DNA from 4 places in the Ochrobactrum sp. AP1BH01-1 genome. Region 2 is predicted to be linked to each of the others. Evidence: predicted binding sites of a transcription regulator. Region 2 holds the regulator's gene; each other region holds the start of a gene.

Region 1 (7,918 bases), 650 kb from region 2:
TCTTGACCGGGCTCTTGGCCTGGCATTGCGTGGCGCGAAACGTCGTGAAGTCGTGCTCGCCCAGAAGCCGCTTGGCCGCTTCATGCATTGCCTCGGCATCGAGCCGCTTCTGCACCCACCATGCGCACTGATAGTCAATGGCCAGAGGCGCACGGCGATTGTGGATGCGGTAGAGATAATGTCGCGCGCGCGCGGAAAAGCGCGCATCGAATGCGTCCGTCGTCTTCTCGACATTCAGGATGCTGACGCGCTCGTCCGCCATGACCAGATGCGCATTGACCGCATCGCGCACCTTGCCCGCGTCCCAATCCTTGGTGAGATCGACATGGGCGACCTGTGCCGTCGCATGAACGCCCGCATCAGTGCGCCCCGCAGCGCTCAGCGTCAGGTCTTCGCCGCAGAACTTCTTGAACGCCTGCTCGATGGCATTCTGTACCGCATGGCCGTTTTCCTGCCGCTGCCAGCCGACATAGGGCGTGCCGTCATATTCGACAGTGAGCTTGTAGCGCGGCACCGCCTACAGAACCTTCGTGACCTGTGCGCCACGCAAAAACTCCTGCGCAGGCAACGGCTTGCCGCCGGAGCGCTGCAGCGTGACGAGCCGCACCGCACCCTCGCCGCAGGCAACCGTCAGGCGATCATCCAGCACCGCGCCCGGTTCGCCCCTGCCCTCGCCAAGCGTAGAACGCTGAAGCTTTACGCGCTCGACAGCGCCGTTGATTTCCATCTCGCACCATGCGCCCGGAAAAGGCGACAGACCGCGAATGGTGTTGTGCACGTCCTTTGCAGGCTTCGACCAGTCGATGCGGGCCTCCGTCTTGTCGATCTTGGCAGCGTAAGTGACACCGTCTTCCGCCTGCGGCTGCAAGGCAAGGCTTTCACGCTCCAGCGCACCCATCGCACGGATCATCAGGTCGGCGCCGATCATGCTCAGACGATCATGCAGTTCGCCCGCGGTCATGTCGGGCGTAATGGCAACTTTTTCCGCCATGGCGACCGGCCCGGTATCGAGCCCCGCATCCATCTTCATGATCATCATGCCGGTTTCCGCATCGCCCGCCATGATGGCGCGCTGGATGGGAGCCGCGCCGCGCCAGCGCGGCAGAAGCGAGGCATGGCCGTTATAACAACCGAGACGCGGCGCATCGAGAATGGCTTGCGGCAGCAGCAGGCCATAGGCCACGACAATCGCGACATCGGCTTCGAGGCTTGCGAAAACCTCCTGCTCTTCCGCGCCCTTGAGGCTCTTTGGCGTGAACACCGGAATGCCGAACTGCTCGGCCTTTTCATGCACCGGCGACTTGGTCAGCTCCAGTCCGCGACGGCCCGCCGGGCGCGGCGGCTGCGTATAGACCGCGACAACCTCATAACCGTGACCGATGATGGCAGTGAGGATCGGCACGGAAAATTCCGGCGTCCCCATGAAAACGACACGCATTAAAGCACTTTCTTAGGTGCGCTCTGGCTGGCGAGCTTCTTGAACTTCTTGATGACCATATCGCGCTTCAGCTTGGAAATATGATCGATGAAGAGCACGCCGTTCAGATGGTCGATCTCGTGCTGCAGGCAGGTGGCCATCAGCCCATCGGCTTCCATGGACTGCGGCTTGCCGTCGGCATCGAAATACTCGACCTTGACCGTCGCGGGGCGCTCGACCTCGGCATAATAATCCGGGATGGAAAGACAGCCCTCTTCATAGGTGCCGCGCCCGTCGGAAGACTGCACGATCGTCGGATTGACGAAGACATGCGGTTCCTTCGGCTCGCCTTCCTTGGCAAGATCGATGACGAGCATGCGGATCGGTTCGCCCACCTGAATGGCGGCGAGGCCAATGCCCGGCGCATCATACATGGTGTCGAACATGTCGCCGGCAAATTTGCGCAACTGATCGTCAAAGCGCTCCACAGGCTTGGAAACCTGGCGCAGGACGGGATCGGGAAGGATGACAAGCGGTTTTACAGACATGCGCTTCACGTAATCGCTCACGCGAGAATCGTCAATTACACTTTGCAAAATGTTCTCGTTTTGATCTCATCAAGGCCGCACGAATCAGTTAAGCTCGCGCCATGGAAAACCAGAATCTCTTGAATGAGCCGCTTCTGCAGCTCGGCGCCACCTCCTTCACGCTCGGCAATATCCTGCTGGCAGGTATTGTCGTGCTGGTGCTGTGTCTTGCCATTTTTCTGATCGCGGCGACGCGCTCCGCCCGGCTTCGCGCCGTCGCAGAAGCGCAGGCCGAAGACCGTGCCCGCGATGCGGAATATCGCATGGCGGAAATCCTGAAGGCGCAGGCCGAGATGCAGGGCCGGATGCAGACCATGGCGGAAGTGTTCGGTTCGCGGCAGGCCGAACTCAACCAGTCGATCCGCGAGCGGCTCGACGGCATGACGCATCGCATCGGCCAGACCATGACCGAGCAGACCCGCTCGACGCATGAAAACCTCGCCAAACTGCAGGAGCGCCTCGCCGTCATCGACACGGCGCAGAACAATATCCAGTCGCTCGCCGGACAGGTGGTGCAGTTGCAGGCTATCCTCGCCAACAAGCAGACACGCGGCGCTTTCGGCCAGTCGCGCATGGAGGCGATCATCGCCGACGGGCTGCCGCAGGGCGCTTACGAGTTTCAGGCAACACTTTCCAACAGCACGCGGCCCGATTGCCTTGTGCGCATGCCGAACAACGCACCCTCTTTGGTGATCGACGCGAAATTTCCGCTCGAAGCCTGGAATTCAATGCGCGAGACGGAACAGCCGGAGGCGCGCAAGGCAGCCGTCGCCCAGTTCCGCCGCGATATGGAAATTCATATCAAGGACGTGTCCGACAAATATCTGATCCCCGGCGAAACGCAGGACACGGCCTTCCTCTTCGTGCCGTCGGAATCGATCTTCGCGGATATTCACGAGCATTTCGAGGCGCTCATCCAGCGCGCGCACCGGGCGCGGGTGGTCATCGTCTCGCCGTCGCTGCTCATGCTGTCCATTCAGGTCATTCAGGCCATCCTGAAAGACGCCCGCATGCGCGAGCAGGCGCATGTCATTCAGGGAGAAGTAATCCGCCTGATGGAAGATGTCGGCCGCCTTGACGAGCGCGTGCGCAAGCTGCAAACCCATTTCGTACAGGCCAACAAGGATATTGACGATATTTTGGTCTCTTCCAGCAAGGTAACGAAACGCGGCGCGAAGATCGAGGCGCTGGAGTTCGGCCCCGCACCGGCAGAGGATGCATCCCGTCCGCAATCACGACAGGCGGAAGGCTCGAACAATCAGCTACGCCTGCGCGTGGTGGATGAGGACTAGTTTTTCGGCTTAGAATAGCGATGCTGCTTTTCCCTCGTCTTTCGATCCTTCGAGACGGTGCTTCGCACCTCCTCAGGATGAGGGAAACGTGTGTCCACACTCGTTCACAAAATCAGTGTCTTTGTTAATCCTCTGCATCAATGTTTAACATCGTTGGGCTCATATCGTCGGGCTTGCCCCCCTCATCCTGAGGTGCGGAGCGAAGCGTAGCCTCGAAGGATCGGTGACAGGAAGCCGCTCAAGAACTGACTGGCCGATCCGAATGACCGAGATCGCGCTCCGGCCAGACCAGATCACGCACGCGCTGCTTCAACACCTTGGCTTCCGGAAAGCCGCCATCGCGCTTGCGCTCCCAGATGAGTTCTTCGCTGCCGTCCGGCATATGGACGCGGATTTCAAAAACCCCGCCCGTACCCGGACGCAACGCCACTTCGCCTAAGTCCTGCCCGAAAGTCTGCAACAGTTCCTGCGCCATCCACGCCGCCCGCAGCAGCCAGTTGCATTGGGTGCAATAGGTGATGGAAACGCGGGGATGTGTGGACACTGTTTTCACCTCACTGGACATGCGCAATCTCAACTTCGATTGCCACAGCTTGTTAGGCAGGCAAACTTGCATCAACATCTATCTTCCAACGACCAGCGGGGGCAAGTCATGGAAGCAACGGTCTACATTCTGCGTTGCGCGGACGGTTCATATTACACCGGCCTCACCAAGCAGAATATCGAAGCCCGGTTGTGGGAACACAACGAAGGTATCTACGATAGCTATACGAAGAAGCGCCGCCCGGTCGAACTTGTTTTCACCGAGACCTATGACCGAATCGTCGATGCCATTGCGCGGGAACGACAGATCAAAGGATGGTCGCGCACCAAGAAAGAGGCATTAATGGCTCTGGATTATGAGCGTCTGCCTGAACTTTCGAAGCGGAGATGAGATCGGTTGTTGAACTCGTCCCCCCTCATCCTGAGGAGGTGCCGTGAGCGAAGCGAAGGGAACCGTCTCGAAGGGCTGAGGGGGGAGCGCTGTCGCCCCCGTCCGCCTCCCTCGCAAGCTCAGGAGGCTCCTCAGGATGAGGGCGAAGTCGACATCGTCAAGGTTCCAAAAGAGAGGGCGCCAAAAGCGCCCTATCTGAGATAATATTCAACAAATCGCCAATGGATCAATCATCGCCCATCTTGAGCGCCTGAATGAAGGCCTCCTGCGGGATTTCGACCTTGCCGAACTGGCGCATGCGCTTCTTGCCTTCCTTCTGCTTTTCCAGAAGCTTGCGCTTGCGCGTCACGTCGCCGCCGTAGCACTTTGCCGTCACGTCCTTGCGCAGCGCCGAGATCGTTTCGCGCGCCACGATGCGACCACCAATCGCCGCCTGGATCGGAATCTTGAACATATGCTGCGGGATCAGCTCCTTCAGCTTTTCGCACAGCGCGCGGCCACGCTTTTCAGCCGCCGAACGGTGCACCAGCATCGAAAGCGCGTCCACCGGCTCTTCGTTGACGAGGATCGACATCTTGACCAGATCACCCTCGCGGTAATCCGAAAGATTGTAGTCGAACGAGGCATAGCCCTTCGAGATCGACTTGAGGCGGTCGTAGAAATCGAACACCACTTCGTTGAGCGGCAAATCATAGGTGATCATGGCACGCGGGCCGACATAGGTCAGGTCGATCTGAATGCCGCGACGCTCCTGGCAAAGCTTCATGATCGCGCCGAGATAATCATCCGGCGTCATGATGGTTGCCTTGATCCATGGCTCTTCAATCGCGTTGATCTTCACGATATCCGGCATATCGGCTGGATTGTGCAGCTCTTTCTGCGAACCGTCCTGCATGTTGAGGCGATAGACAACCGAAGGCGCGGTCGTGATGAGGTCGAGATTGAACTCGCGCTCAAGACGTTCCTGAATGATTTCGAGATGCAGGAGGCCCAGGAAACCGCAGCGAAAGCCGAAGCCGAGCGCCGCCGATGTTTCCATCTCGAACGAGAACGACGCATCGTTGAGGCGCAGCTTGCCCATGGCGGCGCGCAGGTCCTCGAAATCAGCGGCGTCGACCGGGAACAGTCCGCAGAACACGACCGGCTGCGCGGGCTTGAAGCCAGGCAGCATCTTGTTCGTCGGGCGGCGATCTTCGGTGATCGTATCGCCAACGCGCGTATCAGCCACTTCCTTGATGGACGCGGTGATGAAGCCAAGCTCGCCGGGGCCGAGTTCGTCCACCTGAACCATCTTCGGCGTAAAGACGCCGGTGCGTTCCACCGGATATTTCGCGCCGGTTCCCATCATGCGGATGGTCTGGCCCTTCTTCAGCACGCCATCGATGATGCGCACCAGAACGATAACGCCGAGGTAGCTGTCATACCAGCTGTCGACCAGCATGGCCTTGAGCGGCGCATTGCGGTCGCCTTCCTTTGGCGCGGGCAGCTGGGTGACAATGGCTTCCAGCACATCCTCGATGCCGAGGCCGGTCTTGGCGGAAATATGCACGGCCTGCGCCGCATCGATGCCGATCACTTCCTCGATCTGCTGCTTCACGCGCTCCGGCTCGGCGGCAGGCAGATCGATCTTGTTCAGCACGACCACGATTTCGTGGTTGTTGTCGATGGCCTGATAGACATTGGCCAATGTCTGCGCTTCCACGCCCTGGGAAGCGTCCACCACCAGAAGCGAACCTTCGCACGCGGCCAGCGAGCGCGAGACTTCATAGGCGAAGTCGACGTGTCCGGGCGTGTCGATCAGGTTCAGCACATAATCTTCGCCGTTCTTCGCCTTGTAGGAAAGACGGACGGTCTGCGCCTTGATGGTGATGCCGCGCTCGCGCTCGATATCCATCGAGTCGAGGACCTGATCCTTCATCTCGCGCGTGTCCAGCCCGCCGGTCAACTGGATGAGGCGGTCGGCCAGCGTCGACTTGCCGTGGTCGATATGGGCGACGATCGAAAAATTGCGAATATGGTCAAGTGGTGTGCTCATGCGCGCGATTTAACAGCAAGCAGCCGAATCTCAAAGCTCTATTGCGCTTTAATTACGGGAAAAAACCCTGCTATCATGATCGTGACAACAAGTCCCCTTTGCCTTGTGGCAAAAAGGCGATAAATCACCGCCCATATAGACCTATCGCGACCGTCCCAGGAAGGCGGAGCAGCTGGCTTTCATGCAGGAGTTTAGGATGAAGACCGAACCGAACGAAGTCCACAACAGGCCGAAACTGGTCACCGTTTTCGGCGGCTCCGGCTTTGTCGGGCGCGCAGTGGTTGCGGCTCTCACCAAGCGCGGCTACCGCGTTCGCGTTGCCGTGCGCAAGCCGGAAGTTGCCTATTACATGGCCCCGCTCGGCAATGTCGGCCAGATCCAGATGGTGCAGGCCAATGTCCGCCATCGCGGCTCGGTCGAGCATGTCGTCAAGGGTTCGGATCACGTGGTGAACCTCGTCGGCATTCTGTCCGAAAGCGGCCGCCAGCGTTTCAACACCGTTCAGGTGCTGGGCGCGAAAAACATCGCCGAAGCCGCCAAGGCCGCGGGCATCCGCATGACGCATGTGTCTTCGCTTGCAGCCGACGTCAACTCGCCGTCGGATTATGCGCGCACCAAGGGCGAAGGCGAGAAGGCCGTTCTTTCCGTGCTGCCGGATAGCGTCATCCTGCGCCCGTCGATCATTTTCGGTCCCGAGGACCGCTTCTTCAACCGCTTCGCCAACATGGCGCGCTTCTCGCCCTTCCTGCCTGCCATCGGCGGCGGCGAAACGAAGCTCCAGCCGGTCTATGTCGGCGATGTGGCGGAAGCCGTCGCCCGTGCCGTCGACGGCAAGTTGATGCCGGGCGGCATCTATGAACTCGGCGGCCCCGATGTGCAGCCATTCAGGAACTGGATGAAGGACATGCTCGGCGTGATCGCCCGCAAGCGCGCCATCGTCTCCGTGCCCTGGTGGCTTGCCCGTTTGCAGGCATCCATCCTCGGCCTGCTGCCGAACCCGATGCTCACCAACGATCAGGTGACGCTGCTGAAGTTCGACAATGTGGTTTCCGAAAAGGCAATCAAGGAAGGCCGCACATTGCAGGGCATGGGCATCACGCCGGAAGGCGTCGACGCCGTGCTGCCATCCTATCTGTGGCGCTACCGCGTGGCTGGCCAGTACACCAAGACCGGGTTTGCGTGAGTAGCCTAAAGCGGAAATGAATAAGGGGCCGAAAGGCCCCTTTTTTGGCTTTAGCCCCAGATGAGGAGTGCGGCGAGCCCCAGCGACCCGACGATCAGACGCCACCAGGCAAACAACTTGAAGCCATGGCGCGACACATAGTCGAGCAGATAGCGCACGACGAAAACGCCCGAAATGAAGGCCATCACGAAGCCGACCGCGATCAGCGCGCCATCGTTGAACGAAAGCATGTCGCGACTCTTGTAGAGATCATAGGCGAAAGCGCCGGCCATGGTGGGCATGGCGAGGAAGAATGAGAACTCCGCCGCCGAACGCTTGTCCGCGCCGAGCAGCAGCGAGCCAACAATGGTGGAGCCGGAGCGAGACACGCCGGGTATCATCGCCAGACACTGGATGAAGCCGATGGCGAGGCACATGGGCAGCGGATAATCCATCACATCATGATAACGCGGACGCAGATTGAGTTGGTC
Region 2 (7,918 bases):
GGCATCTCAGATGTCTTTCGCGGTGGCCTGTCAGGCAATGCCGCTTTGACTGCTGGCGGGTCCGAAGTCAGCGCCACTGATTATCGCTTTGCCTATGAGCAGCAGATGATGCGCCTGTCTCAACAGTTTCGCCAGCGCCTGACGCGCGAGCAGGCAAAAACGCTCGGCGTCGAAAATCAGGTGCTCGCCCAGCTCGCAGCCGGAGTGGTTCTGGACGAAGGCGCGCGCAACATGCAGCTTGGTCTTTCCAAGGACGGAATTGCCCGGCTGACTGGCGAAGATCCGGCTTTCCATGATGCGAGCGGGAACTTCAGTCGCGCACAGTTCGATGCCGTTCTTCGTCAGTCCGGCATTCGCGCGCAGGATTATCTTGACAATCGCGCGAAAGTGGCTCGCCGCCAGCAGATCGTGGAAGCGGCAACGGACGGCATCAAGCTTCCGAACGCGGCATTGAAGGCATTGGCCCTTTATCAGGGTGAAACCCGCAGCGTCGACTATGTAACCATTCAGGCTGAAAAGGCCGATACTGTGCCTGCTCCCTCCGATGAGGCGCTCAAGACCTACTTTGACGCGCACAAGGACGAATACAAGGCGCCGGAATACCGGAAGATCACCTATGTAAAGCTGGAGCCGGCTGACATAGCCGATCCATCCGCCGTCACGCAGGATGAAATCAACGAATATTATGAAAAGAACAAGGACCGCTTCAGCACGATCGAAAAGCGCACTGTCGAGCAGTTGAATTTTGCCGATGATGCAGCGGCTGAAGCTGCCCAACAGAAAATCGCCGCTGGAACGAGCTTCGTTGACATAGGCAAGGAACAGGGCAAAACCGAGGACGACCTGAAGCTCGGTACGTTTGAAAAATCCGCCATTCCCGACCAAGCCGTGGCCGATGCAGCATTTGCGCTAACGGAGAATGGTGTTAGCCCTGTCGTAAAGGGAAGCTTCGGTCCGGTCATCCTGCGGGTGACACAGATCGAGCCAGCTCATGTGAAGCCGCTGTCAGAAGTTGAAAGCGAAATTCGCACCACACTTGCCAACAACATCGCAGCAAGCAGCATAAGCGGCATCCATGACTCCTATGAGCAGGAACGCTCCGACGGCGCGTCCATGGCAGATGTGGCAAAGAAACTGAGCCTGAAGACTGTCACCGTGGAAGCCATTGACGCCGAAGGAAACGATCCTTCCGGCAATCCTGTCCAGCTTCCGAACTCGGAAGCGCTCCTTTCCGCTGCGTTCCAGGCAGATCAAGGTTTTGACAACGACGCCCTGACAATGGGCAATGTCGGCTATCTCTGGTATCAGGTTGATGGCATCACCCCGACACGTGACCGTACGCCTGACGAAGTCAAGGATAAGGTTGTGGCTGCGTGGAAGGGCGAAGAGGCTGTCAAACGGCTCAACCAGCGCGTGGAAGAACTGAAGAAGCGTCTGGATGGCGGCGCAACACTCGACACGATTGCTTCCGAACTGGGCATTGAAAAGCAGACCAAGCGCGGTGTTGTTCGCACGACCAACGATGCCGATATCGGAACTGCTGCCGCAGCGCAGATTTTCCGTGGCGCTAACGGCTTCACTGGCAGCGCTGCCGCGCCTTCGGATGATGCCCAGATCTTGTTCAAGGTTACGGAAGTAACCGAACCTGCCGCCGCTGGCCCGGAAGCCATCCCGGAACAGCAGCAGAAATATCTGTCGACGTCGCTGTCGGACGACGTTCTCGAACAGTTGGTGGGTGAATTGCAGAAGCAATATCCTGTTAAGATAAACCAGACCGCCATCAATAACGCTTTGGCGTTTTAAGGACGGTAGGTATCCAAAATGGCTGATCTAAAACCCTATATTGCGAAAGCTGCTGCTGGAGAGCCGCTTTCGCTCGAGGATTCCAGGGCTGCTTTCGACATCATGATGTCTGGCCAGGCAACGCCGTCGCAGATCGGCGGACTGCTGATGGCACTGCGCGTTCGTGGTGAAACAGTACCGGAAATTGCCGGTGCCGTTGCCTCCATGCGCTCGCGCATGCTGGGAGTATCCGCTCCCGACAATGCAATCGATATAGTTGGAACCGGCGGTGACCAGTCCGGCTCCTACAATGTTTCCAGCTGCTCGGCATTTGTCGTTGCGGGCGCGGGTGTTCCTGTCGCCAAGCATGGCAACCGCGCCCTCTCCTCCCGCTCTGGTGCAGCCGATGCATTGGCCGCGCTCGGCATCAATATTGAAGCCGATGCTAACACGATCGGCCGCAGCATTACCGAAGCCGGTCTTGGTTTCATGTTCGCGCCGATGCATCATTCCGCCATGCGTCATGTCGGCCCCTCCCGGGTCGAACTGGGCACACGCACCATCTTCAACCTGCTTGGCCCCCTTTCCAATCCAGCCAGTGTCAAGCGCCAGCTTGTGGGGGTATTTGCGCCGCAATGGCTCGTGCCGCTGGCAGAAGTGCTTAAGGAACTGGGTTCCGAAGCGGCTTGGGTTGTCTATGGCGATGGGCTTGACGAAATGACCACCGCTGGCACGACACAGGTGGCGGCCCTCGAAAACGGCCAAATCCGTACGTTTGAAATCACTCCCGAAGAAGTCGGACTTCGTCGTTGTGACCCGGCGGAACTGAAGGGTGGCGAGGCTACGGCAAACGCAAACGCCCTGCTGAGCGTACTTGAAGGGGCCCAGAACGCCTATCGGGAGATAGTGCTGCTTAATTCGAGTGCGGCGCTCGTCATAGCTGACAAGGCGAAAGACCTGAAAGAAGGCATCGCACTCGCAGCGCAATCCATCGATAGCGGTGCAGCACTTGGTGTTTTGCAGAAGGTGATTGCCGTGTCGAACGACAAGACCGCCTGACGGAAGGATCTAACTATGTCCACCGATATCCTACGCAAGATCGAGGCTTACAAACGCGAAGAAATCGCCGCTGCCAAGGCCGAGCGTAGCGTGGCCGATCTAAAAGCACGCGCTCTTGATCTGGAAGCACCGCGCGGCTTTCTCAAAGCACTTGAGGCGAAACGCGCCGCTGGCGAATTCGCGCTGATAGCGGAGATCAAGAAGGCAAGCCCCTCAAAGGGCCTTATTCGCCCTGATTTCAATCCCCCTGCACTTGCAAAAGCCTATGAGGCTGGTGGCGCGGCATGTCTCTCCGTGCTGACCGACGCGCCATCTTTTCAGGGAGCGCCAGAATTTCTGACTGCAGCCCGCAACGCATGTGGCCTCCCGGCCCTGCGCAAAGATTTTCTGTTCGATACCTATCAGGTGCATGAAGCCCGGAGCTGGGGCGCAGACTGTATTCTGATCATTCTTGCAAGCGTCGATGACGATCTGGCGAGAGCGTTGGAAGAAACCGCTTTCGAACTGGGTATGGACGCACTCATTGAGGTGCACGATGAGGCCGAGATGGAACGCGCGTTGAAGCTGTCATCGCGTCTTCTCGGCGTTAACAATCGCAATCTACGTACATTTGACGTTGATCTCGCCGTTTCAGAACGTTTGTCGAAGATGGCTCCGTCCGACCGTTTGCTCATTGGCGAAAGCGGCATATTCACGCACGACGATTGCTTGCGTCTGGAACAATCGGGCATTGGAACGTTCCTCATCGGGGAGAGCCTGATGCGTAAGGCAGACGTTACGGCGGCGACCCGTGAGCTCCTGACCGGCAAGGCCTGATCTATGGCGTCCAAACTCACCCATATCGACCAGACCGGCGCTGCCAACATGGTGGATGTTGGCGCCAAGGACGAGACTGAACGTCTGGCTACGGCCGAGGGGTCGGTCAAAATGAAGCCGGAAACGCTGGCGCTCATTCTGGAAGGCAACGCCGCGAAGGGTGACGTCATCGGCGCTGCGCGTCTGGCCGGCATCATGGCGGCGAAAAAGACCGCCGACCTGATCCCCCTTTGCCATCCGCTCATGCTAACCAAAGTCGCTGTAGAAATCGAACCGGACCAGACACTGCCCGGCTTGCACGTTCGTGCACTTGCCAAGCTCAAAGGTCGCACTGGTGTGGAAATGGAAGCGCTCACCGCCGTTTCAGTTACCTGCCTCACGATCTATGATATGGCCAAAGCGGTCGACAAGCATATGGAGATCGGCGGCATCCGCGTTATCGAAAAGAGTGGCGGCAAATCAGGTGACTGGAAAGCGTAGAGCGCACTTTGCTTTGGATCAATTTTTCAAGACAGGCTTTATGCTCTAAGCGGGTCAACAATTCACTTCGAGAGGAAACACCATGTCCCTTCTCCCTGTCGATGAAGCACTGGCCCATATTCTGAAATCCACAGAGCCGCATGGGACTGAGCAGGTCGCTTTGTCAGATGCGGGTGGACGTGTCGTTGCAACGCCCGTGCTGGCCCATTTTCTACAGCCTCCGTTTGACGGTTCAGCGATGGACGGCTACGCCCTGATCGCACCAGACAGCATCGCTTATCCCATCGAGTTCGATATCATCGGCGAATCGGCAGCGGGCAATCGTTTCGACGGCGAATTAGGGATCGGACAGGCAGTCCGTATTTTCACAGGCGCGCCATTACCCAAAGGCGCCGACACAATCGTCATTCAGGAGCACACCGAGCGCTCGGGCAACCGGTTGACTGTCCGCGAAGGCATAGAGCCGGGACGGCATATACGCCGCGCGGGCCTCGATTTTTCGCCCGGCAACATCGTCATTCCAACAGGGCGCGAACTGGATGCCGCCGCCCTTTCGCTAGCAGCTGCCAGCGGCAATGCGAAAATCGACGTATTCAAAAAGCCCAAGGTAGCAATTATTGCCACCGGTGATGAACTTGTGCCTCCAGGGGAAATACCCGGGAAGGACCAGATCGTTGCATCGAACAGTGTTGGAATTGCCGAGATCGCGAGGCGGGCCGGCGGAACTTCGCAAGATAAAGGGATCATTCCGGATGATCCCGCGAAAATCGAACAGGCAATAGAAGATAGCCTGCAAAGCGGCATCGACATTCTGGTTACGATTGGCGGCGCTTCAGTCGGTGACCGGGATTTCGTGCATGGCGCGCTGCAAAAACTTGGAGTCGATCTCGATTTCTGGAAGATCGCCATGCGGCCCGGAAAGCCATTGATGTACGGACGCATCAAAGTGAACGGCAAGCTCGTTCACGTCATCGGCCTGCCGGGCAATCCCGTTTCGAGCCTGGTCTGCAGCCTTGTTTTTCTTCGGCCGCTCGTCGCCAAGCTTGCTGGAACTAACCTCGATGCCGATATCCGGCCCGCAAAGCTGGGTACTTCCCTGCCTGCAAATGATCACCGCCGCGACTATATCCGCGCCACAATCGAATCACACCCCGATGGAACCCTGATCGCATCGCCTTTTCCCGTGCAGGATTCGTCCATGTTGTCCGCTCTGGTTCGCTCCAAAGCCCTTCTCATCAGAGATGAGAACGCTCCTGAATCCGCTATCGGCGATGACTGCCGCATCCTCATGCTATAAGCGCCACGCCGCGTTATGGGCTCACCTAAACGTTAAGAACTCATCCTAAGTTAACGTATAATATAGATTTTTCAGAATATCGTCTGACCTGCGGCTTATTGGAAATCGGGCGTCGGAGCATCCTGTCTTTCCTTCCCTGAAGCATTAACGGTTTTAAAACCATTGCAGAACAAGACTGGAACATATAGTGTTCGTTCTGGTTTTGTTTTTCTCGATTCTTGGCCGGGAGGGTGTCGCGCATGTTAACCCGTAAACAGCACGAGCTTCTGCTTTTCATTCATGAACGTTTGAAAGAAACGGGCATTCCGCCCTCCTTCGACGAAATGAAGGAAGCGCTCGATCTGGCTTCAAAATCGGGTATCCATCGCCTGATCACCGCTCTTGAGGAGCGTGGTTTTATTCGCCGCCTGCCGAACCGGGCGCGTGCGCTTGAGGTTCTGCGTTTACCGGATTCAATCGCTCCTGGACTCAATGCGCAGAAGAAGTTTGCGCCTAGCGTTATCGAAGGCAGTCTGGGCAAAGCACCGCCTGCGCCGGCTCGCCCTGCCCCTATAGCCATCAACGACGACACATCCGCCACCGTGTCCGTACCGGTCATGGGGCGGATTGCTGCGGGTGTGCCCATTTCGGCTATCCAGAATCAGACCCATTCCCTCAGTCTTCCGCCCGAAATGATTGGCGCGGGCGAGCATTACGCGCTTGAGGTCAAGGGAGATTCAATGATCGACGCTGGAATCTTCGACGGAGACACGGTGATCATCAAACGCGGAGATTCTGCAAATCCCGGTGAAATCGTAGTAGCTCTGGTTGATGACGAAGAAGCAACTTTGAAGCGCTTTCGCCGCAAGGGTGCCTCCATCGCTCTCGAAGCGGCTAACCCCGCTTATGAAACGCGGATATTCGGTCCCGATCGAGTGCGGGTACAAGGCAAGCTTGTCGGTCTGATCCGCCGTTATTAGAATAGTGATAGCCGGTTTAAGAGATAGGCCGCGCGTAAGATAATAGATGGAGCGGTTGGGTTGAAACAGAATCGAGATGCCGCTCTAGATCAATCGCAGTGCGTTGGTTCATCGCCTGCGTGTGATGAACAGTCCGCCACCTTTTGAACAACTGCGGATTTTGGTTTGTACTCGCGTTCGGCCAAGCCGCGCGCTGCACGCGAATGGATGCGATGCAAATGCCAAAGGCGGCTTGGTACATCAACAGCATAGGTAATTCGGTCGCGCGGCTGCAAATCGGACGTCTGCTGGCTCATTTTGGACTTCGAAGATTCACGCGATTTTCCTATTGCAACCGCGATAGAGGGACTCTCATCCCGTCGTTGTCCAAGTCTGATTTCCACGGCTCCCTTCAACGCCAGATCGCGTTTGCTGATGCTGACAATAACTGAGCGATGGCACGCGACATCCAGGCCCGGAACAGCGAGAATGACCACATCCCCAATGTTGCAGGCTATCTCCTGCATTGAGGGTTCTCCGGTATAGGCAAGCGTGCGACCGTCACGCAAAGTAATCGTGCACACGCCCTCGTCACACTCGAAACCATCGAAACCGGCCTGTTTTTTGTTTTTAACCGAAGCCGGGGGGACGAATTCTTCGACCAGATAAGCGGTTTTCCAATTGTCGCTTGTGAACTGTGAGGGTCGATTTCGATTAACCGCGAACCGTCCATCCGTTAACCGGACGCCTACTAGTTTGGCATCTTCAGATATTACGATGTCAGGAAAAGGCTCCCGGATGAAAACTGTCAGCCCAAGAACGATAAACGGCAGCGCGAGAGCTTTCAGTCTGGTGGAAAGCACGACCGCGAGAACCAGCGCAATGGTCCACAAAACAAGCGCAAGCGCGGGCATGGTTCCCGGATTGCCATCCGGCGACCACGCCGCGACGAAGGCAGCAATGTGCCTTACGGCGAAAATACCCCACCCCATTATCTGCAAGGGGACCCAATCGAGCTGCAAAGGCATCAGCACAAGACCGAAGACGGCAAAGGGCATCACAAGAAGAGCTATTACGGGTTCAGCCAGAACGTTTCCGACCAGCCCCAACGGTGCAGTGTTATTGAAATGATAAGCGGCAAAAATTCCGCTCGCCAGCCCGGCAATGAGCGAGGTGGCCGCCGCTGCCGCGACCGGTTTCAATATCCGTGGAACAAAGCCATAGGCGGCCTTCTCACGCTTCTCTGCAACGACATGCCTGCGTGCATTGCGTTCGCTCCACCAGGCATATCCGGCGATCAACGCAGCAGTGGCAGAGAACGACATCTGAAAACTCGGTCCCAATATCTCATGCGGCGAAAGGGCGATCATGGCGAGCGCCGCGATGGCCAGATTGCGCATACTGATGGCAGCGCGATCCACCAGCAAGGCTCCAAGCATAACCGCGATCATCACATAGCTTCGCTGCGCAGCGACGTCCGCGCCTGACATGGCAAGGTAGAAGGTACAGCTTAGCAGGGAGAGAAATGCCGCGTATTTCTTCACCG
Region 3 (7,918 bases), on a different contig from region 2:
TTTCGTGACTGGAACTTTTGCTCACTGTCACCCATTTCAGGTGCATCGGAACGACGAACAAAACGCCGCTCCAGTTTCCAAGGAGATAGGAAAATGAAAAAGATTGTTCTTGCTGCCGCTGCCCTCGCTCTTAGCGCCGGAGCTGCCTTTGCTGAAAACCCGCGCGTTGGCGAACCTGCCGATCTTTACGCAAACGACCGCACCCCGGTCGCTTCCCAGAAGGTCGACTACACCGCTCCCGCCTCGATCGGCCAGTCCTCTTTCCAGGACGGTTCGGCTCATCGCTTCGGTGACGCATCGCCTTCGAGCTACCAGAACTAAGTCTTTTCCGAAGACTTGACGCAGGGCGTCGTCAGTGGCCTCCCAGCCGATGACGCCCGGTGAATTCCGGAGCTGGAAATTCCTCCCAATCATCCAGCTTCGCCCAGTTATCTCCCCGATGGATGGCATGGTTGCCACCCGGGAGCCCCGGAAAGGCTTCTATGCCATCCGAAGGGGCGGTTTGTTTCACTGCATTTGTGCGAAGCCGAATGTGTCCATTTGACCGCAAAATGCTCGATAAGGATTATGAAAATGAAGAAGTTTGCTCTTGCCGCCGTTGCCGTTGCCCTTAGCGCCGGTGCTGCTTTCGCTGAAAACCCGCATGTCGGCGAACCTGCCGATCTCTATGCAAATGACCGCACGCCCGTTGCAACGCAGAGCCAGAAGCTCGACTACACGGCTCCTGCCTCGATCAACAAGGCTCCGGTCTATCAGAACGGTTCGGCTCATCGCTTCGGCGACGCTTCGCCGTCCAGCTACGAGAACTAATCCAGACAGCATGTCTGTTGAAAAAAGGCGAAGCTTCGGCTTCGCCTTTTTGTTTGTTCAGCCTTCGGCGGGCGGCAGGATGGCGTGCTTGAGCCGGACAGGCTTCAAACGCTGCGGAAGCTCATCGAACGACACGCCGTCGAGCAGCAGCGGCTTCACCACATCGAGCTGAACCAGAAGCCCGGCATCAAGCGTCGCCTTGTGACCGAAGAGGTTGCGGACTGCTCCGAGCCCGCTATCTTCGGGCAATGAAAAGCGCGCGGTAGCGCCGCCATGTTCCATGTGTCGGCGCAGAGCTTCCTCCCAACCCTCTTGCGGGATAGCGCCCGGTCTCAACAGCAGCACCCACGGCGTGCGGATTTCATCGAGCGCTGTCTTGATATCCTTTTCGGCATGGAACGCGCAGCCCGCACCCAACGTCACCAGAGCGGTCTCATCCGACGAGCCCCTGTCGATGACCGACACGCGTCGCAGCAAACCCTCCACCACCGCTGGCACCAAAGCCGAAAGCGTGTGGGCCAGCGCTTTTTCTGAATTCAGGGTTTCGAGCACGACGGACAACATGGGCGCTTCATATATCAATAACACGTGAGCGGAAAGCCGGCGCGGATATGTTCTTGATTTGTTCTATAACTTGCGATAGGAATAGATTCATCAGAACAGAGTCGCATGGCAGCACGGCACGCGCCACAGAACAGTTCCCGCTTTTGAAAGGCACTGTTCCCCGGTCAGGTTTCGCCGTGGCTGTGAGTGGCCAGATGTTTCCATGCAGGGAGACGACGATGGAAGTGATCCACCAGGCAGACATCATCAAGCAGGCCGACAGGGCTGCCTTCGGTAGCGGGCGGGCGGATCACGCCAATGCGGTGATTGGCGAGGCCGGATTGCGCATCGATCACGCCCGGCGGCGTGGACGCGGAGCGGGTATCAATCCGACCGGGCGCTTCGAGCCGACGACGCGCCAGGATTTCGACGATGGCTGGACCACGCTGGAAGAACTGCCGCCGTTCAAGACCGATGTGCAGATCGAGAAGCCGCGGACGATCATCACCCGCAATGATTCCCCCGACATCAGCTTCGACCGTTCGATCAATCCCTATCGCGGTTGCGAGCATGGCTGCATCTATTGCTTTGCCCGGCCCACGCATAGCTACATGGGGCTCTCTGCCGGTCTCGATTTCGAATCCCGGCTCTTTGCCAAGCCGGATGCCCCGCGCCTTCTGGAACGTGAGCTGGCCAAGCCCAGCTATCAGCCGAAGACCATCGCCATCGGCACCAATACCGATCCCTATCAGCCGGTCGAAAAGAAGTGGCGCATCATGCGCGAAATTCTTGAAGTGCTGGAAGCGGCCAATCATCCGGTCGGCATCGTGACGAAATCGGCTTTGGTCGTGCGTGACATCGATATTTTGAGCCGCATGGCCGAGAAGGGGCTGGCCAAGGTCGCCCTGTCGGTCACGACGCTCGATGCCCATCTGTCCCGCACGATGGAACCGCGCGCCTCCACGCCGACGCTGCGGCTGCAGGCCATCCGCAAACTGGCCGATGCGGGCATTCCCGCCTCGGTCATGATGGGGCCGGTCATCCCCGGCATCAACGATCATGAGATCGAACGCATTCTGGATGCCGCCTATGCGCAAGGCGCGCGCGAGGCGGGTTATGTCCTGCTGCGCCTGCCGCTGGAAGTCGCGCCCTTGTTCAAGGACTGGCTGCTGCGCAATTATCCGGATCGCTATCGGCATGTCATGTCGCTGGTGCGTTCCATGCGCGACGGGAAGGATTATGACGCCGAATGGGGCAAGCGCATGCGTGGCACCGGCCCCTATGCATGGCAGATCGGCCGCCGTTTTGAAATCACCGCGCGCAAGCTCGGCTTCAATGCACGCCGTCTTCAGTTGCGCACCGATCTGTTCGAACCGGTCGAAAAGGGAGGCAAGCAGCTTTCGTTGTTCTAGAGAGGACCAAGGTGAAGCTTACCTTTGGCCCGCGCCGCTTTTCAAACTGCATGACCTGTCAGTTGTCTGTTCAATTTCCGTCTGATTGTCCTACAGACGGAGGGGCTGCCTGCTTTCACGCCACCATCCTCGAGCAGGGCCCTTGCGGAGAATCGGAAGCAATGCGAGCATTGCCGCCAAATGAAACGCTCGGCTTCTGATTCTCCGCTCCTTTTCGAGATCCCGCTCGCGCCTGATTTCTCTCAGGAGAAAAGGCTGCTTTCGCGTGGATTGAAGCATATCGTCGGCATAGACGAGGCGGGACGCGGGCCATTGGCCGGTCCGGTGGTTGCCGCCGCCGTCGTTCTGGATGCCGACAATCTCCCGGACGGGCTCGACGATTCCAAACGCCTCACGGCTGCGAAACGCGAGGTGCTCTACGAGATCATTCTCGCAAAAGCCATCACCGTTTCGGTTGCAAGCCTCAGCGCCCGCAGCATCGACGGAAGCGATATCAGGAAGGCGGCGCTTGAAGCCATGCGGCGCGCATCCATCGGGCTGACCCTGCGTCCATGTCACGCGCTGATCGATGGCCGCGATGTTCCGCCGGGGTTGCTTTGCCCGGGTTCAGCTCTGGTCAAAGGGGATCAGCGCTCCATTTCGATCGCTGCGGCTTCCATCGTCGCCAAGGTGACGCGAGACCGCATGATGATCCGGGCCGGTGCGGCGCATCCACCCTACGGGTTGGAAATTCATGCGGGCTATGCGACGGAAAGGCACCGCGCTGCCATAGAGACGGCGGGGCCCGTGCCCGGCATCCACCGCTACACCTTCGCCCCCATCAAAGATCGCTTCGGCGTTTAAACCGTCGCCAGCTTGGCAGCAAAGCCGAACAGCAGCGCTGCAAAACCCCAGCGCTGGACGGACTGTATGGCCGGATAACGCTTGAACAGGGTTCCGAGCGACGAGCCTGTAAAGGCATAGAGCGTATCGAACAACAAGCCGACCGTCGTCAGGATGCCGCCCAGAACCGCGAATTGCAGCGCGATGCTGCCATTTCCGGGATGGACGAATTGCGGCAGCAGGACGGAGCAGAAAAGCAGCGCTTTCGGGTTGAGCAGATTGGTGAGGAGACCCTTGCGGGCCGAAGCCAGATAGGATCGCCGTTCACGCACGCCGCCAACTGCATCGACTGTCGGCAAAGGGTGGCGCAGGATCCCAATCGCAAGCCAGACCAGATAACCGGCGCTTACGATCCGCACGCAATGAAACGCGACAGGAAAGGCATGCAGAAGCGCTGCCAGACCAATTGCGGCGAGAGCCACATGGCACGTGCGCGCGATGGCGAGGCCAGCGGCAGCGGCCAGCGCGTGCGCCCTGCCCTGCGCGGCGCCGGTCTGCAGCAGCAGAAGCATGTCCGGCCCCGGAATAAGAAATGCTGCGGCCAGTGCGCCCGCGTATAACCACATCTCGCTCATCGCTATCGCCCGTAAAATTCTTGCCAAGCTGACCGCGGCGCGAACATTCCTCAAAACGGTGCCGGTCGCGAAGCAGTTACAGGTCCAAGATTATCCGGTGACGACGGCGCATGTCCTTGCGATTTGTGGCGCGTGGCCCTGCATTTGTGATATAATCGGCCAATAATTTCACTTAGATTATCAGATCATGCCAAAACTTAAGTTAGACGCTATCGACCGCAGAATCCTGTCGGCACTTCAGGAAGACGCCCGGCTTTCCAATGTCCAGCTGGCGGAGAAGATCGGCCTTTCGCCCTCTCCCTGCCTGCGGCGCGTCAAGATGCTCGAAAAGGCGGGGGTCATTCAAGGCTATCACGCGGCCCTGGATCGCAATGCGGTCGGGCTGGGGCTGACCGTCTTCGTCGGCATAAGGGTGGAGCGCCATCACGAGGAAACGGCAACCGCGTTCCGCACTTCCGTGCAAAATCTGCCGGAGGTGTTTTCCTGTCACCTCGTATCCGGGGAATCCGATTTTCTGCTGCAGGTCGTAGTGGCCGACCTTGCCGCCTATGAACGGTTCTTATCCGGCACGCTGCTGCGCCTTCCCGGTGTGATCGACATTCGCAGCAACTTCGCTATCCAGACAGTCAAATCGCAAGGGGAACTGCCGCTTGCGCATCTGACCGAAAGCGAAAACTGACTGCACTTCAAACCATCGGAGCCCGTCATGCCAGACATCGTCAATGCGGTTCTCCTCGGCTCTCAGGGTATTCTTCTGGGCCGCCGCAGCCCGGATCGTCGGGCCTATCCGAACCGGTGGAGTTTTCCGGGCGGGCATGTCGAGGCAGGCGAGAGCTTTGAAAGCGCGCTCCAGCGAGAAATCCGGGAGGAACTTGGGCTGACGCTTCGCTCGTTTTCGTTCCTCGCCAGCATAGAGGTGGAAAATCCCGCAGCGTCATTTCATCTCTATACCGTCACCGCATGGGACGGACAGCCTGCCATCCGCGACCGGGAACACACGGAACTGCGATGGTTCACGCTACAGCAAGCCCATGCTTTGGATGATCTTGCCTTGGAGGCATATCGGCCACTGTTGCGAGCGCTGGCAGAATAGAAACCAGCTTCCACGCAGCGCGGCACTGAAATCAGTTGCTATGAAGCCAAAAACAAAAACGCCGCCCATTCGAGGCGGCGTTTTTTGAAAACTTTGTTTTTGCAGCATTTCCGAACGCAAAACCGTTTCACACTTTTGCTGGAAATGCTCCAGGATCAGTTCAGGTTCGTCTTGACCTGAGACAGGGCATCCTTGAACAGATTGCCTGCCACCTTCGCATCGACCTTTTCGGCAACGACCTTGCCGGCTGCGGCGACTGCGAGGTCGACTGCCGAAGCGCGAACCGCGTTGATGGCATCGACTTCAGCCGTTGCGATCTTCTGCTCGGCAAGCTTGTTGCGGCGTACAACATACTCTTCCGTCGCGCGCTTGGCATCTTCGAGAAGCGCCTTGGCTTCACGCTCGGCGGAAGCAACGATGTCGCTTGCTTCCTTTTCGGCTTCCTTGCGCTTGCGATGATATTCGGCCAGCAGCTGCTGAGCTTCTTCGCGAAGCGTGCGGGCTTCTTCCAGCTCGTTCTTGATACGATCAGCGCGCTCGTCGAGCGAACGACCGACCATGCCCGGAACCTTCAGGTAAGCCAGGATTGCCAAGAAGATAATGAGGCCAACCAGTGCCCAGAATGTAGCGTCCATTGTCCTCTCCTCAGGCGTTCGAAGCCTTGACGGCTGCTGTTACCGAAGCCTTGTCGGCCTTGGTGCCCAGAAGCTGTTCGACGATCTCTGCCGTGGTTTCCTCGGCAATGTTGCCGACGTCGCTCATGGCCTTGGCCTTGATCGCGGCGATACGTTCTTCGGCTTCCTTGAGCTTGCCTTCAAGCGCTGCTTCAGCGGAAGCGCGCTCTGCGTCGGCTTCGCCCTTGCCCTTTTCGCGGGCGGCTTCTGCAATCGAAGCAGCCTTGGTGCGGGCCTGGGCCAGTTCCTGCTCATAGGCAGCAATAGCGTTGTCGGCATCCTGCTTGAGGCGGGCGGCCTGCTCGAGATCCTGAGCGATGCGGTCGCGACGGGTTTCGATCACGCCGCCGATGCGCGGCAGAACCACGCGCGACATGAACAGATAGAAAAGCCCGAAGGTGATCGCCAGCCACAGGAGCTGCGAAGCGTAATGGGTGGAATCAAACGGCGGGAATACGCCGCTGCCGTGTCCGGCATCGTGAGCGACCCCGGTTTCGGTGTGCACAGCATCGGCTGCGCCGTGCTCGCCAGCAGCAGGTGCCGGTTGCGATTCGGTGGCGGTTTGGGCAAACGCCGTGGACACGAACATCCAGATTTCCCCTTTAATCCAGCACGATCCGTTCCCGATGGAGAGAGACCATGCCTTACTCAGACGACATATGCAAAGGCCAGCCGCGTCTGCATCTTCCGACGGAACACGGCCTTAAAGGCCATGTTCCAAAAGCTGCTTCGCGGCCAGCCCGTTTCTTGCGACCGTTGATTAGACGGCGAAGAGGAGCAGAAGCGCGATGAGCAGCGAGAAGATGCCCAGAGCTTCCGTAACGGCGAAACCGAACACCAGACGGCCGAACTGGCTGTCAGCAGCGGACGGGTTGCGCAGAGCGCCGGAGAGGTAGTTGCCGAAGATATTGCCGAGGCCGAGAGCCGTACCGGCCATACCGAAACAGGCGAGACCGGCGCCGATGTACTTTGCTGCTTCCGCTTCCATGTTAAGCTCCTTCTGGATTGAATATAAGCGCGGATTTCAGTTCTGGCGGTCGCCCGCCGGCTTGAACTCAGTGTCCCGGATGTACAGCGTCGTTGATGTACATGCAGGTGAGAACGGTAAACACGTAGGCCTGCAAGAAGGCTACGAGGAATTCGAGTGCGGTGATCGCGACCGTCATGATCAGTGGCAGGACAGCGCCGCCGATGCCGATCGGGCCGAGGGCTGCCAGCGAGACGACGAAGCCCGCAAAAACCTTGAGCGTGATGTGACCGGCAAGCATGTTCGCAAAGAGACGAACCGAGAGGCTGATCGGACGCGACAGGAACGAAATGATTTCAATGGCGACAACCAGCGGCACGATGATGCCGGGAACGCCGCTCGGCACGAACAGCTTGAGGAAGCCGAAACCGTGCTTGAAGAAACCGTAGATGATGACCGTGCCGATAACCAGAACGGCAAGCGCGAAGGTCACGATGATCTGGCTCGTAACCGTATAGAAATACGGGAAGAGGCCAAGGAAATTTGCGACCAAAACGAACATGAACAGCGAGAAAACGAAGGGGAAGAACTTCATGCCCTTCGACCCTGCCGAATCCCGCAGGCTGGTGGCCACGAATTCGTAGGCCATTTCCGACACCGACTGAAGACGGGTCGGGATCAGGCCGCGACCCGAGGACGTCAGATAAAGGAAGCCCGAAGCGACCACGACGGTTGCGACCATGAAGGCCGAAACATTCGTGAACGAAAGGTCCACACCGCCTACGTCGATGGGAATCCACCGGGAAACCTGGAACTGATGGATCGGATCGTTCGCCACCTTAACCTCGTCTGTCTTCCCTGCCCGAAGGCAATTTGGCCTGCCCTAAGACAAGTTTGCTTGCCCAAGGCGTTTCAGTCTCGGGCACAAGGCCCACTTGTTCACTTACACTTGAACGAACTTT
Region 4 (7,918 bases), on a different contig from region 2:
CCTCGGGGTCGATTCCTTCATGAACGATTTCGTCATGATGGCGAGCGATGCGGATGCCGGTTCGTTTTTTGCAGCCACCAGCTTCTGGAGCGCCGTGTTTGTCGGCGGCTTCGCGCTTGCCGTACTGGCTGGCGGGTTCAGCTTCGTGCCCGCCCTCATCCTGATCGTCCTGGCGGAAGCGCGCGGTTACAAGTCGTCGCTGTTCTACTGCGTTGCGGGCGCACTGATCGGGCTCGCGGCAGCAAGCGCATCGCTTCCATTCAGCGATAACCGGAGCGTACAGGAAAGTTCGCTCTGGATTGCGGCCATTGCAGGCGCCGGTGTCGTCGGCAGCTTCGTCTACTGGCTGCTCGCAGGCCGCAATGCCGGACGGCTTCTTGTCCACCCAACCGATCTTCGGTAATAATTGAAATTAGAGCATTTCCCGCAAACGTGCGAAGCACCTGTGTGAGGAAATAGCCCACAGGACTGATTTCTTATCCCGCTTCGATGCGCTGGCTAATGCGGCAAAACAAATAGATAGAGTGGTTCCAACGATTCCGTTAAAACAGGAACCGCCTCGATGTAAAAAATAGACAATACAAATTTATATCATAATTTTAAGCACATTTTTAAATCAAATAACAAGAGGCGACAATGCAAATTGTCAGTCATTTAAAATCACTAATCAATATACTTATTTCATACGCCCTGTCTGCATATTTCGCAGGCGTGTCAATATGTTTATTCGTGGGAATAAATGATTTATTAGACCATAATTACAGCAGCAACATTTATCCTATATTGGAATTTTTTCTAGATATACCCAAGATTGCTCTCGTTCTTTCAGGAATAATTATAATTTTCACTTCAGTTCCATGCACAGCATTCATTATATTTTCCGAATTACTCCGAATAAACTACAAGAATTATTATATTATATTTGGAGGGATTCTTGGATTAATCCTTATAATATTCTTTGCAGCGAAAGATATTTCGCTACCGCCCTCATATCGCGACTTTAAAATGTTCATTCAGTTTACGATTTCCGGGGCATTTGCCGGTTGGGTCTACTGGCGACTGGCTGGCCGCAATGCAGGACGATTTTTCAATCGCCCTGCTGAATAATCGGTCCATCTTCCTTTTTCGCATTATCCTACGCATCGAAGCGGGATAAGAAATCAGTCCAGTGGACTGATTTCCCCGCGCAGGCGCTTCGCACTTTTGCTGGAAATGGCTTTTTCACTCGCATTATCCTGCGCAAAACCGCTTCGCACTTTTGCTGGAAATGGCTTTTTCATTCGCATTATCCTACGCAAAACCGCTTCGCACTTTTGCTGGAAATGCTCTATTTCGCCTGTGCGGTGATGATCTTCAGTGCGAAGGCCGAGAATACGCCTGCAAACATCCAGTCCACGATGCGCGTCACGGTCGGGTTCTTCTTCAGAAGCCCTGCAAAGCGATCTGCCGCCACCACCATCGGGATGGTGAAGGGCAGCGCCATCGGAATGAAAGACAGGCCGAGGAAGAACAGTTTGCCCATGGCATGCGGGTCGTGCGCGGAGACGAATTGCGGCAGGAAGGTCATGTTGAACAGGATGATCTTCGGGTTGAGCAGGTTGATGCCAAGCCCGGTCAGCCAGTTCTGGAACAGCGTATGCTTTTTGCCGCCATTCTTTTCCGGCGAGAAGGCCGACCCCTTGCGGATCGCCTGCACGGCGAGCCACACCAGATAGCCCGCCCCTATCACCTTGAGCGCCGTGAAAGCCGCTGGCGATGCGATGATCAGCGCCGAAAGGCCGAGCGCAACCATGGTCGTGTGAATGACGATGCCGGTGCTGGCGCCAGCCATGCAGGCAAAGCCCGCGGCCTTGCCTTCGGAAAGGGCGCGCCCGACGAACAGCGTCATGTCCGGGCCGGGGGTGATGGAAAGGATCGCGGTTGCAATCGCGAACTGGACAAAGATCGTCCATTCAGGAATGAAGGTCAGGTTTGTCAGAAAAGACATCGAGATGTGCTCCAGGATATGGCGCACGCTAGAATAATTTCCCGGCAAAGGAAACAGTGGAATGGAGACCGGAATGCTGCTTATCGTGGGGACCGTTCGCCTGCCGCCAGAAAATCTCGACCGGGCGCGCGAGGCCATGCAGCGCATGATCCTGGCCAGCCGTGCCGAAGACGGCTGCGTGGACTATTTCTATGCCGAAGACGTGCTGGAACCGGGTCTGATCCATGTCAAGGAATTCTGGCGCGACCGCGCCTCGCTCGACCGGCATTTCGTCTCCGCCCATATTGCCGAATGGCGGGCCGCGTGGCCTGAGCTTGGCATCGGCGACCGCAATCTGGTTGTTTATGAGGTCGGCGAACCGCAGGGTACATGACATCGCATCAGTTTTCGCGATAAGTCGCAGCCCTTCGGCTTGCGCGGCGCTTGGCAACTGATAAAAGACTTGCGGATATATCAGTTGGGTTCCATCGGAGCCTCAACCGCACCGCATTGGACGGAAGTAACTATGAGCAAGCTGAAAGACGTTAAGAAAGTCGTTCTCGCCTATTCGGGCGGCCTCGACACCTCGATCATCCTGAAGTGGCTTCAGACGGAACTGGGCGCGGAAGTCGTGACCTTTACCGCCGATCTCGGCCAGGGCGAAGAACTTGAACCGGCCCGCAAGAAGGCGGAAATGCTGGGCATCAAGGAAATCTTCATCGAGGACGTGCGCGAGGAATTCGTGCGCGATTTCGTCTTCCCGATGTTCCGCGCCAATGCCGTCTATGAAGGCGTCTACCTGCTCGGCACCTCGATTGCCCGTCCGCTGATCTCCAAGCACCTGATCGAGATCGCGAAAAAGACCGGCGCCGACGCCATCGCCCATGGCGCGACCGGCAAGGGCAACGACCAGGTTCGTTTCGAGCTTTCGGCTTACGCGCTGAACCCGGACATCAAGATCATCGCCCCATGGCGCGACTGGTCGTTCAAGAGCCGCACCCATCTGCTCGAATTCGCCGAACAGCACCAGATCCCCGTCGCCAAGGACAAGAAGGGCGAAGCGCCGTTCTCCGTCGACGCCAACCTGCTGCATTCCTCGTCCGAGGGCAAGGTTCTGGAAGATCCGGCTGTCGAGGCTCCGGAATATGTGCATATGCGCACCATTTCGCCGGAAACCGCGCCCGACAAGGCAACGATCATCAGAATAGGCTTTGAAAAGGGCGATGCGGTCTCGATCAATGGCGAGCGCCTGTCGCCTGCCACGCTTCTTGCCAAGCTCAACGACTATGGCCGCGACAACGGCATTGGCCGTCTCGACCTCGTGGAAAACCGCTTCGTCGGCATGAAGTCGCGCGGCGTCTATGAAACGCCGGGCGGCACGATCCTGCTCGCTGCGCACCGCGCCATCGAATCGATCACGCTCGACCGTGGTGCGGCGCACCTGAAAGACGAGCTGATGCCGCGCTATGCGGAGCTGATCTATTACGGCTTCTGGTTCTCGCCGGAACGTGAAATGCTTCAGGCGGCCATCGACCACAGCCAGCGCCATGTCGAAGGCGAAGTCACGCTCAAGCTCTACAAGGGCAATGTGATGGTGATCGGCCGTGAATCGCCGAAGTCGCTCTATTCCGACAAGCTCGTCACCTTCGAGGACGACCAGGGCGCTTACGACCAGAAGGACGCCGCAGGCTTCATCAAGCTCAATGCGCTGCGGCTGCGCACGCTCGCCGCGCGCGACCGCAAATAAGCATATCCAATCAGGACAAAAGCCCGCCTTCCCGGCGGGCTTTTTTTAGAGCGGTTCCTGCTCTGACAGAATCGCCGAAACCGCTCTAACTGTTTGTTTTATCGCATTATCCAACGCATCGAAGCGGGATAAGAAATCAGTCCAGTGAACTGATTTCCCCGCGTAGACGTTTCACACTTTTAATGGAAATGCTCTCGAGCGGGACGTGAATCTTGTCTGTCTATCTGGCCCTGCCCGCCTGCATTCTGCTTGGCGCTTACCTGCTGGTGCGCTGCATTTCCATTTTGTGGAAAATGATTGCGCCTGATGTCCGGCACCAGTTTACGGGCAACGCCCGGCCACACATCTTTCATTTGCCGAACGCCGGACGCTACGCGATCAGCATCGTGTTTCCGCCGTTTACCATTCTCCCCGGCACGGCCTATTTCTCAACGCAGTTTGCCATCAAGGTCTGCGCGACCGGCGCGCCGATTGCCTATCATTCCACACGCCGCTTCCTGTTGAGCGTCCGGCGGACCGATATGCGCGGCAATGCTTCCCATGCCTTGGGATATTTCGACTGCACGACAGCCGGGGATTACGAAATCATCTGCCTGACCCCTGAAAAGATCAGGGCGAATTTCCGGCTGGAAATAACGCCCCATATTTCAGTCCTGAAACTCGCGCCCGCCATCGCAGGGACCATTCTTGCCGCAGGAATGAGCGTGGGCGGGACGATTGTCTTTCTGCTCTGGATGGCAGGCAAAATTTGATAATGTCAGACTGCGTTTTTGATTGCCGCCAGCATCTTTTCCTCGCCCGGACGCAGCGTCAGCACCCGCACACCGTTCGACGTGACCGCCACCGTATGCTCGAACTGCGCTGACAATTTTCCGTCCCGCGTCACCACCGTCCAGCCGTCCTTTTCCTGCTTCACCTTGGCCGTTCCCTGATTGAGCATCGGCTCGATGGTGAACACCATGCCCTCGCGCAGGCGAACGCCGGTGCCGGGCTTGCCGAAATGCATGACCTGCGGCTCCTCGTGCATCTGGCGACCGATGCCGTGGCCGCAATATTCCCGCACGATGCTGTAATCATGCCGCTTGGCGTGGCGCTCGATGGCATGGCCGATATCGCCCAAAGTCGCGCCGGGACGTACAGCCGCAATGCCCTTCCACAACGCCTCATAGGTCACGCGAACGAGGCGCGAGGCAAAGGGCGCAACTTCTCCGACCATATAGGTCTTGCTGGAATCGGCGATATAGCCATCCTTTTCCAGCGTGATGTCGAAATTGATGATCTCGCCGTTTTCAATGATCTCGTCATGCGACGGCATGCCGTGACAGACGACCTCGTTCCTCGAGCTGTTCAGCACATAGGGATAGTCATATTGCCCTTTGCTGGCGGGCCGGGCCTGCAAGTCGCGGGTGATGTAATCCTCGACCAGATCGTTGACCTGCATCGTGGTCATGCCGGCCAGCGGCGTGCGGTCGAGAAGCGTAAACACGGAGGCAAGCAGCGCGCCGGATGCCGCCATTTTCTCCACTTCGGCTGGTGTCTTGGTCATGACGACTGCACTGCCAGAACCGGCAGAACCGGCAGCTCAACCTGTGCTGCACGCAGCTGCATCTGCACGATCTCGTTGAACGACAGGTCGGGATGCGCCTGCGCCAGCATGCCGATCTTCATCCAGTATTCGGCCTGCGCATTGATCGAACGGCACATGACGTCGCTCGCCTTGCGCAGTTCCTCATGCAGCTCATCGCCGATCTTCACGATACCCATGGCTTCCTCACTATGCGATTTATATACAGATCATATATGATCCATATATAACTCCAAGGCATATCCGGCAAGGATTTTCCACCCGCACTTCTTCCACTTGACTCTTCGCCTGCTCGATTCAATACTAGAACAAATAGAGAACAATTTGACAGGAATCGAACGTGAGCGGCATCGACATCGCGGCGTTGCGGCGCATGGTTACGGCCATTGCAGGCAATGATCCGCAAGGCAGTTTCGCCAGCAGAACAGAAAGCAGGACGGGAAGCGGGACGGAAGCAGGCTTCGGTCGCGCACGCAGCTTCACGCTCGGCCTTGCCGGGGCCGATGCCGCCTTTCCGCATGGCCTGGCTGGCGATGCGCTGCATGAGGTCTTTGCCGAAAATCCCGGCGCGCATATGGCGGCGACCGGCTTTGCGCTGGCGCTGGCGCTGCGCGCCTCGCAAGACAAAAGGCCGATCATCTGGATCGAGGAGGAAAGTGCGGCAAGCGAATATGGCGGGCTTTATCCGCCGGGGCTTCATGCCTTCGGGATCGATCCGGCCCGGCTTCTGATCGTGCGCTGCCCCAGCGCGCAGGATGCGCTGAAAGCGGCAAACGATGCGCTGGAGGCAGGCAGCGGCGGCAAGGCCTCGCATCTGGTTTCCGGCGTCGTCGCCTCGGTGACCGGCCAGCCGAAATGTCTCGACCTCACCGCATCGCGCCGCCTGCTTCTGGCGAGCGAGGCCGCGCAATTGCCGGTCATCCTGCTCAGGAGCCATCGAACGGCCGTGCAAAGTGCTGCCGTCAGCCGCTGGCGGGTGGCGCCCGTGCCATCGCGCTCCAGCGGAGCGAACGCACCGGGAAAACCGGTCTTCTCCGCCGTGCTGGAGCGCAACCGCCACGGCACATGCGGGCAATGGATCATGGAATGGAACAATGAAACCCTTGAATTTGGCACAACAGAACGGGACGGCAGAACGCTTGTTTCTCGCCCTGTGGTTTCCGTTTCTGCCGACCGACCGGCTTCGCCGCGCCGTTCCGCATGACGGCAGGGAGCGCCTGCCCCTGGTGGTGACCGAGCGCACGGCCAATGCGTTGCGCCTGACGGCGGTGGATGCGGCGGCGGCGAAGCACGGTCTTTTCCCCGGCATGGCGCTGACGGATGCGCGCGCCCGTGTGGAAAGGCTGGACGTGGCGACCGCCGCGCCGCAACACGACGCCGCGCTTCTCAAGCGCCTTGCCCATTGGTGCGAGCGCTACACGCCGCTCGTCGCCTTTGATGAACCGCATGGGCTGATGCTCGACATAACGGGCTGCGCGCATCTGTTCGGCGGGCTTGCCGCCATGCGCGCCGACGCGCTTCGCCGCATTGAACGCGCCGGACTGAAGGTTCAGGCGGCGATTGCCGACAACAGTTTTGCCGCGCGGCTACTGGCGCGGGGAACGAAGGGCGGCGTGTTCAGCAAGGCGGAGGCCGACCGGCTGCTTCCCCGCCTGCCGCTATCCGCGCTTGAACTGACGCAAGCTGCCGAAACCGGCCTCAAGCGCGCCGGGCTGAAACGCATCGGCGATGTGATGGGGCTTCCGCGCGCCGCGCTCACCGCCCGTTTCGGCACCGATCTTGCGACCCGGCTCGACCGGTTGGCGCGGCAGGAGCGCGCGCCGATTTCTCCCTTGCGCATCATGCCGCTCAGCATCGCGGAGCGCCGCCTGTCGGAACCCGTCACGGGGATGGAGCTGGTCGAACACATCTTGCAGGAACTGGCGCAGGCGCTTTTTGCGCAGCTTGAACCGGAGGGCAAAGGCGCGCTGCTGATCGAGGCCTCCTTCTTTCGGGTCGATGGCGACGTGCGCCATATCCATATCGAAACCGGCCAGCCGCTGCGCGATGACAAGGTTTTCCTGCGCCTTGCCCGCGAAAGGCTCAATGCCTTGACCGACCCGCTCGACGCCGGGTTCGGCTTCGACATGATCCGGGTGGCCGCACTGCGCAGCGCGCCAGTCGCCCAGCGCCAGACCGGACTCGACCAGCACGAGGAGGATGAAGCGGGGTTCAGCCAGCTTGTGGACCGGCTTTCGGCGCGGCTTGGGCAGGACCGCGTTCTCGTTTCCTTTTCGCGCAATACGCATATGCCCGAACGGGCCTTCGGCCTGCGCCCTGCCCTGCACACGGACGGCAGAGGCGAAGCCGATTATGAAAGCCTACAGCCTCTTCCCGGCGACCCGCCAGCGCGTCCCATAAAACTGTTTCGTCCACCGCAATTGATCGAAAGCGTGGCGGAAGTGCCCGACAGCCCGCCCTCGTTTTTCCTGTGGCGGCGGGTGCGCCATCAGGTGCGCCTTGCCGAAGGGCCGGAACGGATCGAGCCGGAATGGTGGCGCGCAATCGGTCAGGACGTGCCGGAACTGCGCGATTATTATCGGGTGGAGGATGAAAACGGCCAGCGCTTCTGGATTTTTCG

Evidence for each region. Region 2 encodes LexA, which represses DNA repair genes until DNA is damaged. Its sites were predicted from a motif close to TGTTCNNNNTGTGTTCNG; they were not measured.
Region 1: def (peptide deformylase) is a predicted target of LexA. The motif match lies at 2,016-2,033, and genes of this name have one in related genera.
Region 3: J9800_RS12600 (glycosyl transferase) is a predicted target of LexA. The motif match lies at 1,423-1,440, and genes of this name have one in related genera.
Region 4: J9800_RS10755 (ImuA family protein) is a predicted target of LexA. The motif match lies at 5,603-5,620, and genes of this name have one in related genera.

What each region holds. Positions count from the first base shown of each region.
Region 1 is NZ_JAGPOU010000002.1:1,036,853-1,044,770, forward strand. It holds gene truA (tRNA pseudouridine(38-40) synthase TruA) at 1-514, opposite strand, end outside; gene fmt (methionyl-tRNA formyltransferase) at 518-1,438, opposite strand; gene def (peptide deformylase) at 1,438-1,965, opposite strand; gene J9800_RS10385 (DNA recombination protein RmuC) at 2,067-3,296, shown strand; gene J9800_RS10390 (Rdx family protein) at 3,535-3,840, opposite strand; gene J9800_RS10395 (GIY-YIG nuclease family protein) at 3,949-4,230, shown strand; gene lepA (translation elongation factor 4) at 4,457-6,265, opposite strand; gene J9800_RS10405 (complex I NDUFA9 subunit family protein) at 6,462-7,448, shown strand; gene J9800_RS10410 (undecaprenyl-diphosphate phosphatase) at 7,499-7,918, opposite strand, start outside.
Region 2 is NZ_JAGPOU010000002.1:391,087-399,004, forward strand. It holds gene J9800_RS07230 (peptidyl-prolyl cis-trans isomerase) at 1-1,803, shown strand, start outside; gene trpD (anthranilate phosphoribosyltransferase) at 1,822-2,841, shown strand; gene trpC (indole-3-glycerol phosphate synthase TrpC) at 2,857-3,657, shown strand; gene moaC (cyclic pyranopterin monophosphate synthase MoaC) at 3,661-4,137, shown strand; gene J9800_RS07250 (molybdopterin molybdotransferase MoeA) at 4,220-5,434, shown strand; gene lexA (transcriptional repressor LexA) at 5,674-6,393, shown strand; gene J9800_RS07260 (ComEC/Rec2 family competence protein) at 6,483-7,918, opposite strand, start outside.
Region 3 is NZ_JAGPOU010000003.1:409,800-417,717, reverse strand. It holds gene J9800_RS12610 (hypothetical protein) at 94-321, shown strand; gene J9800_RS12605 (hypothetical protein) at 574-810, shown strand; gene J9800_RS12600 (glycosyl transferase) at 868-1,374, opposite strand; gene J9800_RS12595 (PA0069 family radical SAM protein) at 1,593-2,765, shown strand; gene rnhB (ribonuclease HII) at 2,946-3,608, shown strand; gene J9800_RS12585 (LysE family translocator) at 3,605-4,222, opposite strand; gene J9800_RS12580 (Lrp/AsnC family transcriptional regulator) at 4,410-4,901, shown strand; gene J9800_RS12575 (NUDIX domain-containing protein) at 4,929-5,315, shown strand; gene J9800_RS12570 (F0F1 ATP synthase subunit B) at 5,471-5,950, opposite strand; gene J9800_RS12565 (F0F1 ATP synthase subunit B) at 5,961-6,578, opposite strand; gene J9800_RS12560 (F0F1 ATP synthase subunit C) at 6,750-6,977, opposite strand; gene J9800_RS12555 (F0F1 ATP synthase subunit A) at 7,045-7,794, opposite strand.
Region 4 is NZ_JAGPOU010000003.1:15,563-23,480, reverse strand. It holds gene J9800_RS10790 (hypothetical protein) at 1-403, shown strand, start outside; gene J9800_RS10785 (LysE family translocator) at 1,328-1,987, opposite strand; gene J9800_RS10780 (putative quinol monooxygenase) at 2,061-2,360, shown strand; gene J9800_RS10775 (argininosuccinate synthase) at 2,493-3,713, shown strand; gene J9800_RS10770 (hypothetical protein) at 3,926-4,465, shown strand; gene map (type I methionyl aminopeptidase) at 4,471-5,259, opposite strand; gene J9800_RS10760 (ParD-like family protein) at 5,256-5,477, opposite strand; gene J9800_RS10755 (ImuA family protein) at 5,639-6,502, shown strand; gene J9800_RS10750 (Y-family DNA polymerase) at 6,438-7,918, shown strand, end outside.